Regions from separate parts of the Photorhabdus laumondii genome, predicted to be linked through region 3. Evidence: predicted binding sites of a transcription regulator. Region 3 holds the regulator's gene; each other region holds the start of a gene.

Evidence for each region. Region 3 encodes LexA, which represses DNA repair genes until DNA is damaged. Its sites were predicted from a motif close to TNCTGTATGTACATACAGNA; they were not measured.
Region 1: a site for LexA is predicted at 1,490-1,509, ahead of sulA (SOS-induced cell division inhibitor SulA). Genes of this name have one in related genera too.
Region 2: a site for LexA is predicted at 1,273-1,292, ahead of dinB (DNA polymerase IV). Genes of this name have one in related genera too.

Annotation. Positions count from the first base shown of each region.
Region 1 covers NZ_CP024901.1:2,118,651-2,121,942, forward strand. Annotated here, with positions in the region: gene ompA (porin OmpA) at 1-251, opposite strand, end outside; gene sulA (SOS-induced cell division inhibitor SulA) at 936-1,469, opposite strand; gene PluTT01m_RS09215 (TfoX/Sxy family DNA transformation protein) at 1,718-2,320, shown strand; gene yccS (YccS family putative transporter) at 2,380-3,292, opposite strand, start outside.
Region 2 covers NZ_CP024901.1:1,431,078-1,434,369, forward strand. Annotated here, with positions in the region: gene PluTT01m_RS06335 (TonB-dependent hemoglobin/transferrin/lactoferrin family receptor) at 1-1,054, opposite strand, end outside; gene dinB (DNA polymerase IV) at 1,315-2,370, shown strand; gene pepD (beta-Ala-His dipeptidase) at 2,406-3,292, opposite strand, start outside.
Region 3 covers NZ_CP024901.1:5,103,348-5,106,639, forward strand. Annotated here, with positions in the region: gene PluTT01m_RS22410 (DUF1266 domain-containing protein) at 1-667, opposite strand, end outside; gene zur (zinc uptake transcriptional repressor Zur) at 887-1,399, shown strand; gene lexA (transcriptional repressor LexA) at 1,559-2,164, opposite strand; gene PluTT01m_RS22425 (diacylglycerol kinase) at 2,284-2,655, opposite strand; gene plsB (glycerol-3-phosphate 1-O-acyltransferase PlsB) at 2,785-3,292, shown strand, end outside.

The DNA.
Region 1 (3,292 bases), 2.7 Mb from region 3:
TCGTAACCTATTTCAAAACCTAGGTACGGATTGGCTTGATAACCTAAGAAAGCACCCGCACCCAATTGGTTTTTGTGAGTAGGGCCATTACCGATTGCACTGGTATAACCGTTACCGTAGAAATTCACGTCATGGTATTGGGACCAACCCAACTTACCACCGGTATACCAAGTGTTGTCTTTTGGAGCTGCTTGCGTTGCAGTTGTGAAAGCGGCCACTGCCACTGCTACCGCGATAGCTATCTTTTTCATTTTAACGCCTCGTTATTATCATCACCCAATAGGCAATTGGCTTTGGGAGCCTTTTTACTTACTGCCTACCCCATTAGGCTATTTCATTTGCCATTCTTTGTAATAAAAGCGAACACTGAGTTGTGTTCAAATTCTTCGGTACCGTTATTGTGTGTACGCTTTGAATTTTACGCATTTCCGTGTTCACTGTTTACCCATAAGAATGGCCCGCACTAATTTATACCCGTCATCTTTCAAGTTGCCTCTTTGTTGGCTGCACTCGCTCACCCCAGTCACATAGTTATCTATGCTCCCGGGGATTCACTCCCTTGCCGTCGCGATGCATCTTGAAATCTATAGGGTATCGTATCTTTTAATATCTACTAAGATAGGCTGTTGAGCCATATTGATTAAAGAACTCAGTTAGGAATACTGCACTTCCATAAAACCGATGGACTAAACAATACAAAGGTAGTAAGTGCAGTAACCTTTAATGGTGTAAAGTCTACAACGAAGTTAAAAAGTTACAAGTGCCCCTTGATTAATAGAGTAAAAAATTTAAAAGATAATGTATGATTTCAAAAAAACTTTACTATTCTTTACAACTGATCTTACCTTAATTAATTGATTTTAATTGTGATCAGTGGTTCTTGGTCTGAATTGGCTATTTTGTGTTATGAATATTGCGATAATGCTTGGTTTTAGTCAATGGTAGTGAATGGAGTGGATTTTTAGTAAATCCGATCGCGATTCAGCACGGCTAGTTTCTTTACTTACATCTTGTGGGCGCATAATAAAGCCTAGTGCATTACCTTTTTGTGCCGCAGCCTGTAATCTCACGGTATCTTTTCCCGATAACGTTGGTAACCAGCCAAGCACCACGCTGTAATTACCACTCGCCAATGCTCTTTCCATTGCTTCTACCGTTGTAATGGAGCTCATGCGATTTAATTGGATAATCTTATCTAAAGGTAATCCAGAGTTAATTAACCATTGGCGGCTCAGTTTTTTATGTGGACTAACCCATAGCAACCAGCGGGCTTCATTTCCAGATTGGCGTAACAAAGGTAGCAATATACGATTAATGACCGCTTGGTTATCGCTATATTGGTTATCACTATATTGGTTATTACTATAAATCAATTCACTCACTATACCTCCTTTACCCTCTTTCACCATACCCTCTCTTTTGGCTGACTGATGTTTAGAAGAGTAAAACCAGGATGATTGAATGCCCATAAATGAACCTCGCCATAATTAACTGTATTAATATACAGTATCTTCATGCCAAGCTAAGATCAAGTCTATTTTTTCAAAGAGCTTCGCAAATATTGACTGTAAATGGCTGTAAACTCATTTAACCATTGGCAGATAAAATTGGATTGCGTATGTTTTTAATTGCTTGTTCCTGTTATTTATTTTACTAATAACTGGAACAAATCTATGGATAAGAGATTTATTTGCACAAAACTCATGGAGTGATCTGTATGTTTTTGTCTGAGGTACGTTTTACTCAACTCAAAAATGGTTTTTCTTCGTTTGGGGCACTGACAAGGAAGCCACAGTTCGGCGGTTACAGCCTGTTAGCTGATGGGATTATGTTCGCTATTATTGCTGATGGAGAATTATATTTAAGAGGAAATGGCCATGCTGAAGTATTATTTAAAGCCAGAGGAATGAAAAACTATATTTACTCGAAAAAAGGGGTGCCTGTAACTTTGCGTTATTATCAAGTTGTTGAGTCACTTTGGCAAGATCAAGAGTTGTTATCTCAATATGCGTATTTGGCTTATCATTACTCATTTATTGAAATGGCGGGTAAAAAGAAGATACCAGAGCGTTTGAAGGATTTGCCTAATCTTGGAATGTCTTTGGAACGTCAGTTATGGAAAGTCGGAATATGTAAAGTTGAAGATTTGCGGTTGTTAGGTGCGAAAGCCAGTTATTTAAAACTGCATCAATATAAAAGAAATTCTAATGTTAGTTTGTTACTTGCTTTGGCTGGTGCAATTGAAGGATGCCATTCAGCCGTTTTACCGGTACAGATCCGTAATGATTTATTACGCTGGCACAAAGAATTGGCTTGTTAGATCTTTATCGTGAACAGCTAAAAGAAGGGGCAGTCAACTGCCCCAGTATGTCAATCTGGTTATAATTGATTAATTTGTTTAATGATATTGGTGATTTTAGGTAGCAATTCTATTAATAAACTGATTTGTTGCAATACCAGTTGCTCTTTACTATTTCTTTCTGCCGGCGCTTGCTCAATTCTTTTCACTATGTTGACAGGTATTTGCTTAATTCTATCATCGTCTATTAATATCGATTTTAATGCTGTATCGACATAACAAACGGCATCATTAAGAATATCCAGAATAGCTTTATTATCCAATTTATCTCGATGTGCTCCCAGCGCAGAGATGTAACTTAGCATGGTGTGATTTAGGCACAATAGCTGGAATGCTTTTTCTTGAGAAGTTTGGTCACTTTTCGGCTCGGCAGACATGTTTGAAATAGCGGATACCAGTTCTGCATCACTATTATGGGCATCACGGCGGGCAATTCGATAGGTCAATCCATTATCTTTTCCCTGATAATATTGAACTAAAATGGCATCAAGGTAGCGACAGTTGGTATTCATCGTCCGGTTTATCACTTGTGATAACTGGCGGAATTTCCAGTCTGGCCAAATGAAATTTACGGCTAACCAGGCGCTACCACAACCAATTAATGTATCAATAATTCTTGGTAATGCGACGTCAAAGCCTTCACCTAACAAATTGAAGCATAATAATACCAGTAATGTGATAAACAGGGTTGCATGTGCATATTGGGTGTTACGGAAGACGAAGAACAATACACCAGAAATGACAATTAACACCAGTTGCCCCTCAATGGATGGCACAAAGTAAAGGATTGGTAAGCCGATCAATACGCCGGCAACGGTTCCTATTATTCTCAGTGTTAAACGGCGGCGAGTAGCGCTGTAGTTGGGTTGGCAAACAAATAAACTGGTTAGTAAAATCCAATACCCATGTTGTAAATCTAACCACTGGATCATG
Region 2 (3,292 bases), 2.0 Mb from region 3:
CTGTTTTCGAATAGGCATAGGTTGCTGTCAGGTTAAGTAACGGATTGTCTTCTGGTGCAATATTCCATTTAGCTGTGTAATTTTGGTCTGTTTGATCACGATAAACTAACTTCCGGCGCCAGGCTTCATTCCAACCATATTTTTCAATGTCGGCTTCTGACGGAACAGCTATCTCATCACGTTTTGCTGCCCACGGCTGCCAGCCATCAGAATCAGAGCGGATAGCGGAAAGTGTCAATGTATTAGCATCGTTCAGGTAAAAATTCGTTTTCAGTAAATAGGATGCCTGATCACTTTTAGAGAACGCAAAACGGGTGCCATCCGGTCGTTTAATATTGCCGCCATCTCGTTTGCTCATATATAGCAGACCGTCAGCAAAGCCCTCTATTGTTCGGCCATAGACTGCGCTGCTATAAATATTTTGGCGATCATTGGTGTGATAACTGTATTTCAGCAATCCGCCAAAATCTTCTCCGGGCCGTAATAAATCACTGGCATCTTTGGTCACAACTTTAACCGTTCCGCCAAATCCGCCATTACCATCAAGTAGATTATGTGGGCCTTTATCGACATCGACTCGCTTGATTAATTCGGGTTCAATAAAGATAGAGCCTTGGAGATATTTCTCGAAGCCTTTCGGTGCATCATCTAAGGTGACTTTAACGTCTTCGGTATCACCCATTCCCCAGATATTCAGAGTTTGGCCGCCTGGACGAGGCGATCCTGACATGGAAACGCCGGGAAGTTGATCAAGCAGTTCGGCAATATTATCTGCCTGGGTACGTTCAATATCCTCTTTTTTCAATACCGAGCTTCCGGCACTGACGCTGTTATTCAATCCACCAATAACAGAAAGTGTAGAAAGTGTAATGACTTTCTCTGATTTTTCCGGTTTTTCTTTTGATTTTTGCTCTCTATTTTCCTGTGCAGCCAGATAACCTGGCAGGCCCGTACTCAGCATAATTATGCTTGATAAAGCATAATGAAGAGTGCGATTAATTGGCTGTGTAGTCGCTGTAGCTGAGGTTTTTTGTGGTTTCCCGCTATTTTTCATTGTTATTAGTATCCTTGGAATGTCGTTAAATAGAAAAGTTGCACTTACAGGATAGGTCACTTAACGCAAGGAATCGGGCAGGGAAAAGTTAATAACGGTATTAATTAATTATTTTATTGGTCAAGATATTTTCAAATTTGAGCTAAAAGTGTCTTTTAACCGTCGCTCTGATGGTGTTACTAGCCGATATTGTTACTAGATTGCTCTTGAGTCTATTTTTATGTATGTTTATACAGTTGTTGTTGATAGGCTAAAGCAGAATGCGAAAGATTATTCATATTGATATGGACTGTTTCTACGCAGCGATTGAAATGCGTGATGATCCGTCACTTCGTCATATTCCCATTGCTGTGGGCGGCAATGCAGACAGGCGAGGTGTTATTAGTACCGCTAATTATCCTGCCCGTCGTTTTGGAGTACGTAGTGCAATGTCTACTGCAATGGCGCTGAAACTCTGCCCTCAGCTTAAAGTTCTTCCGGGGCGTATGGCACTGTATAGGGAGGTTTCCCGGCATATCCATCAGATATTGTCTCGTTATACTGAGTGGATAGAGCCTCTGTCATTGGATGAAGCTTATTTGAATGTTACTGATAGCCATCATTGTTATGGATCTGCCACGCTTATCGCACAGGAGATCCGTCAATCCATTTTTGATGAATTACAATTGACGGCATCAGCCGGTATTGCACCGGTGAAATTTTTGGCAAAAATCGCTTCTGATATTAATAAACCGAATGGGCAGTATGTCATTCCTCCTGATCGAGTGGCTGATTTTATTAAGGTTTTACCTTTGCGAAAAATTCCGGGGGTTGGCAAAGTCATGGTGCAACGGCTGGCTAATATGGGGCTGGAAACCTGTTCTGATGTACAAAAATATGACGTCATTGTTTTGGTGAAACAGTTGGGGAAATTTGGTCAGGTACTTTGGGATCGTTGTCACGGTATTGATGAACGGTTGGTGAATCCAGATCGTTTGCGAAAATCAATTGGTGTGGAGCGGACACTTGCGAGAGATATTCATCAATGGGAACAGTGCACTGAACTGATAGAAAGTTTATATCTGGAATTAGAAAAACGGTTGAGTAACGTTAAACCTGATCTGCGGATTGCCCGTCAGGGGATTAAACTGAAATTTGATGATTTTCAACTCACCACTCAGGAGCATGTTCATCCATTATTGGATAAGCAGGATTTACTGCAATTGGCCCAGAAAACATGGACATCTCGCCGGGAAGGGCGTGGCGTTCGTTTGGTTGGTTTGCACGTGACGTTGCAGGACCCAGAAATTGAGCGGCAACTCTTGCTTGAATGGTAATTCCCCTGCCATCACATAGGGCAGGGGAGAACTGATTAAGCCTTTTCAGGAATGGCTTTCAAAATTGCAGTCAGCAGTTGCCAATATTGCCCGACACTTTTGATGTGCACTTGTTCGTCAGGAGAGTGAGCGCCCGTAATGGTTGGCCCGATAGATACCATATCCATATCAGGATAAGGTTTCTTGAATAGGCCACATTCCAGCCCTGCATGGATTACCATAATATTAGGTGTCTTATCGAATAACTGTTGATAAGTTTCACTTACTAAGTGCATTACAGGAGAACTTGCATCTGGCTGCCAGCCGGGGTAATCACCTTTAGCGGAAATCTCGGCATTTGACAGTTTAGCGAGCGAAGAGAGCATACCGATGATATAGGACTTGCCGCTGTCGATAAGCGAACGGATTAAGCAAATGATATTCACTTTATCTTGTTCCATTGCAACAACGCCCACGTTTAGCGAGGTTTCTACTACACCTTTGATGACATCACTCATACGGATAACACCATTGGGGGTACTGTTTAGCAGTGAGATAAAACGGTTTTGGCAATCATCAGTTAATGCCTGAATATCGGTTTCAACCTCTTCCAGTAATACAGTCAGGTTTTTCTCAACGATGGCATACTCATTTTTCAGTATATCCAAGTAGTTATCTTTCAGTTGGGTAAGCTGTGCTGCTTTATCGGCAGGAATAGCAACAATAACATGGCCTTCACGAGGAATGGCATTACGCAGCGTACCGCCTTGGAAGTCGAGCAGTTTTAGCCCCAATTCCTGAGTATGGGCGACAAGGAAGCGAGCCAATAGTTTGTTGGCATTACCCAGTCCTAAATGAATATCACAACCGGAATGCCCGCCTTTTAGACCTTTAATGACCAGTTTTAGTGTTTTATAGTGAGCCGGCACAGCTTCACGGGTCA
Region 3 (3,292 bases):
CAACTAATTTGGCAAGCACTTTAAACATTTTCCCATCACTAAGAGCAGCATCAATAGCAAAATGTTTTGAATGTACCCCCTCCCACAAACCCGTTAGCATTTTCATATACCCTTCTTCATCAATAATTCCCCAGTCGCTGTATAATTGGGATTGATGTTCCTGAGTCGGAGATAATGGCAGCAGACAGTAACGATAGCTATCATGGGCAACCCGTGACTGTAGAGGATAATGCTCTAGAGTTTCACTCCAAAAACCTAGCCAATAGTCACCAACAATATTGAGTCGTAATACCTGACGCTTATCTTCGGGTAAAAGAGATAAACCTGCTTGTTGATAATAACGCCGTTGTTCCCATTCAGGACGCTTAACAATGCGATAAATAATAACCAAGAGTAACATTACGCCAAATAATGCTACACCACCTACTTGTGCCAGAAGTAAATAGTCCGTATCAGGGACAGATACATTACCTATTATAAATAAAACAATTGCTACAGATAATACAATACCCATACATACCGCAATTACAAATAAAATATTAATCAACGCATATAATGCACTTAGAAAAGGTAACTTTCTTTTTTCAGAGATAATATGCTTCATTACCTGATAGCCTTTAACGGGGAACTGTCTATAATGAGGCTGATTTTGTAAAAGCTCTTTCATCACAAATGCTTCCTTTCCGAAAATTATCTGTCATATACGATAATTCTTGTCTGTATTATCATAAACTTCAAGAAAACATTATTTTTGCTACTGAGTACCAATTTAGCCAAATTAACTCCATCAGGGGACAATCACAATGAACTTTTCTGGATAATATTTTCTATTGAAGAAACATGATAACATCACAATATTATCATCGTACTGGTTGTAAGAGGCGCAATGAAATTGATTAATCAAAAAAAATTACTGGAACAGGCCGAAGTTATTTGCCAGGCTCGTGGAGTCCGCTTTACTCCTCAGCGGCTTGAAGTTTTGCGTCTCATTTCAGAGCAGCCAGGGGCAATCAGTGCTTATGATTTACTGGATTTGCTACGGGAAGCAGAACCACAGGCTAAACCGCCGACCATATACCGGGCACTGGAATTTCTGTTGGAACAGGGGTTTATTCATAAAATAGAATCCACCAACAGTTATGTCCTATGTCACCATATTGAACAGCCAAGCCACACTTCAGCAATGTTTATTTGTGATCGTTGTGGTTCTGTTACCGAGCGAGATGGTGGAACCATTGAATCCGCCATCCAACAGTTAGCAAAAACAGCCGGGTTCAGTTTACGCCATACAGTCATCGAAGCGCATGGCTTATGTTCACCTTGTGAAGAGATAGAATCCTGTATTAAACGAGATGAATGCCAGCATGACCACAGAATTGAAGGAAGTAAAAAGAAATAGATAGCAAGTAAATACTTACTTTTGGTGCAGAGCCAGACTGAAATAAACAACCGCAGAATCACGTTTAAGATAATCACAACGATAAATTCAACAACATGATTCTGCCGTAATATTGCAATTCTTTAACCATTCCAAAAACAACAATTTGATATTTTACTATCAGGACCAGTTGCCGTTACGAATCACCCCAACCGCCAATCCTTCAATTGTCAGGCCCTGTTCACGCAAATCCACCTCAATTGGCTTAAATTCGGGGTTTTCTGCCAACAATTCAACTTTATTTCCGGTCTGTTTAAAACGTTTTACCGTCACTTCATCTTCAATGCGAGCAACAATAATCTGCCCATTACGAACATTTTGTGTTTTATGCACAGCCAGCAGATCACCATCCATAATCCCAACATCTTTCATAGACATTCCGCTGACCCGCAGCAGGAAATCTGCACTTGGCTTAAACAATGCAGGATCAACCTGATAATGACTTTCAATATGCTCCTGTGCCAACAGTGGTTCACCTGCGGCGACACGACCAATTAACGGTAAACCAGATTCTTCCAACAGCAAACGGATACCCCTAGATGCCCCAGCAACAATCTCTATCACCCCTTTACGAGCCAATGCTTTTAAATGCTCTTCAGCCGCGTTAGGTGAACGAAAGCCAAGACGGGCTGCAATTTCAGCACGCGTTGGCGGCATACCTGTTTGCGAAATATGGTCACGCACCAAGTCATAAACTTGCTGCTGCCTTGCGGTAAGTGCTTTCATTTCGTCCCCTGTTTGTTTATACAGTCAATATGTAAGTATATACAGCTAAATAACGATTGGGAACCTACTAAGGCAGAAAATCAGCCTATTATAATATAATACCTAATTATTAAACCAAATTAGGCCATAAAATAGTGCCAAAGGATGGTTCCCCAGACAATTAATGACAACATCATCGTCAGAAAGACCGCCGCCGATCCCATATCTTTCGCGCGACCGGACAATTCATGGAACTCACTGCCAATACGATCAACAATTGCTTCAATAGCACTATTCAGGATTTCCATAATCAACACCAGCATCACTGAACCAATCAGTAAAATGCGTTCAATAGCGCCGATATCCAGATAAAATGCAACCATCATAGCCAATATCGCTAAAATTATTTCCTGACGGAAAGCCGCTTCATTTTGCCATGTCGCCCTAATACCCTTCACTGAATATACGATTGCTTTAATGATACGGGCTAAGCCCTTGGATTGATTCGCCATAAATTATTCACACCAAATATGAGGTTATTTGACACTTTCCACTCTTATTATTGTCTTAACGCAACAGATCTCAACCCCCGTTTCTGATATGCTGGCAACGTGTTGCTAACAAGAGGCTTCAAGATATTTATGTCAAGTTGGCGTAAAATATATTATAAATTATTGAATTTACCACTAAAAATACTGGTAAAGAGCAAACTTATCCCTACAGATCCGATCACTGAATTGCGGCTCGATACGACACGCCCGATTCTGTACGTGCTACCGTATCACTCTAAAGCAGACTTACTGGCATTACGTCAGCAATGTCTTGAGCAGGATCTGCCGGACCCATTAAATTTACTGGAGATCGGTGACACTGAACTTCCCAGTTATGTATTTATCGATAATGGCCCACGTGTATTCCGCTATTGCGCACCAAAGCAAGAATCCGTAAAAATTTTCCATGCTTATCTGGATCTACATCGCAATAATCCCAATCTGGATATTCAACTGCTGCCAGTTTCTGTCATGTTCGGCCGTTCCCCCGGACGCGAAGGGCAGAACGCTCCACATTTACGGCTACTCAATGGTATCCAAAAATTCTTTGCCATTCTCTGGCTAGGCCGAGATAGTTTCGTGCGCTTTTCAAACACAG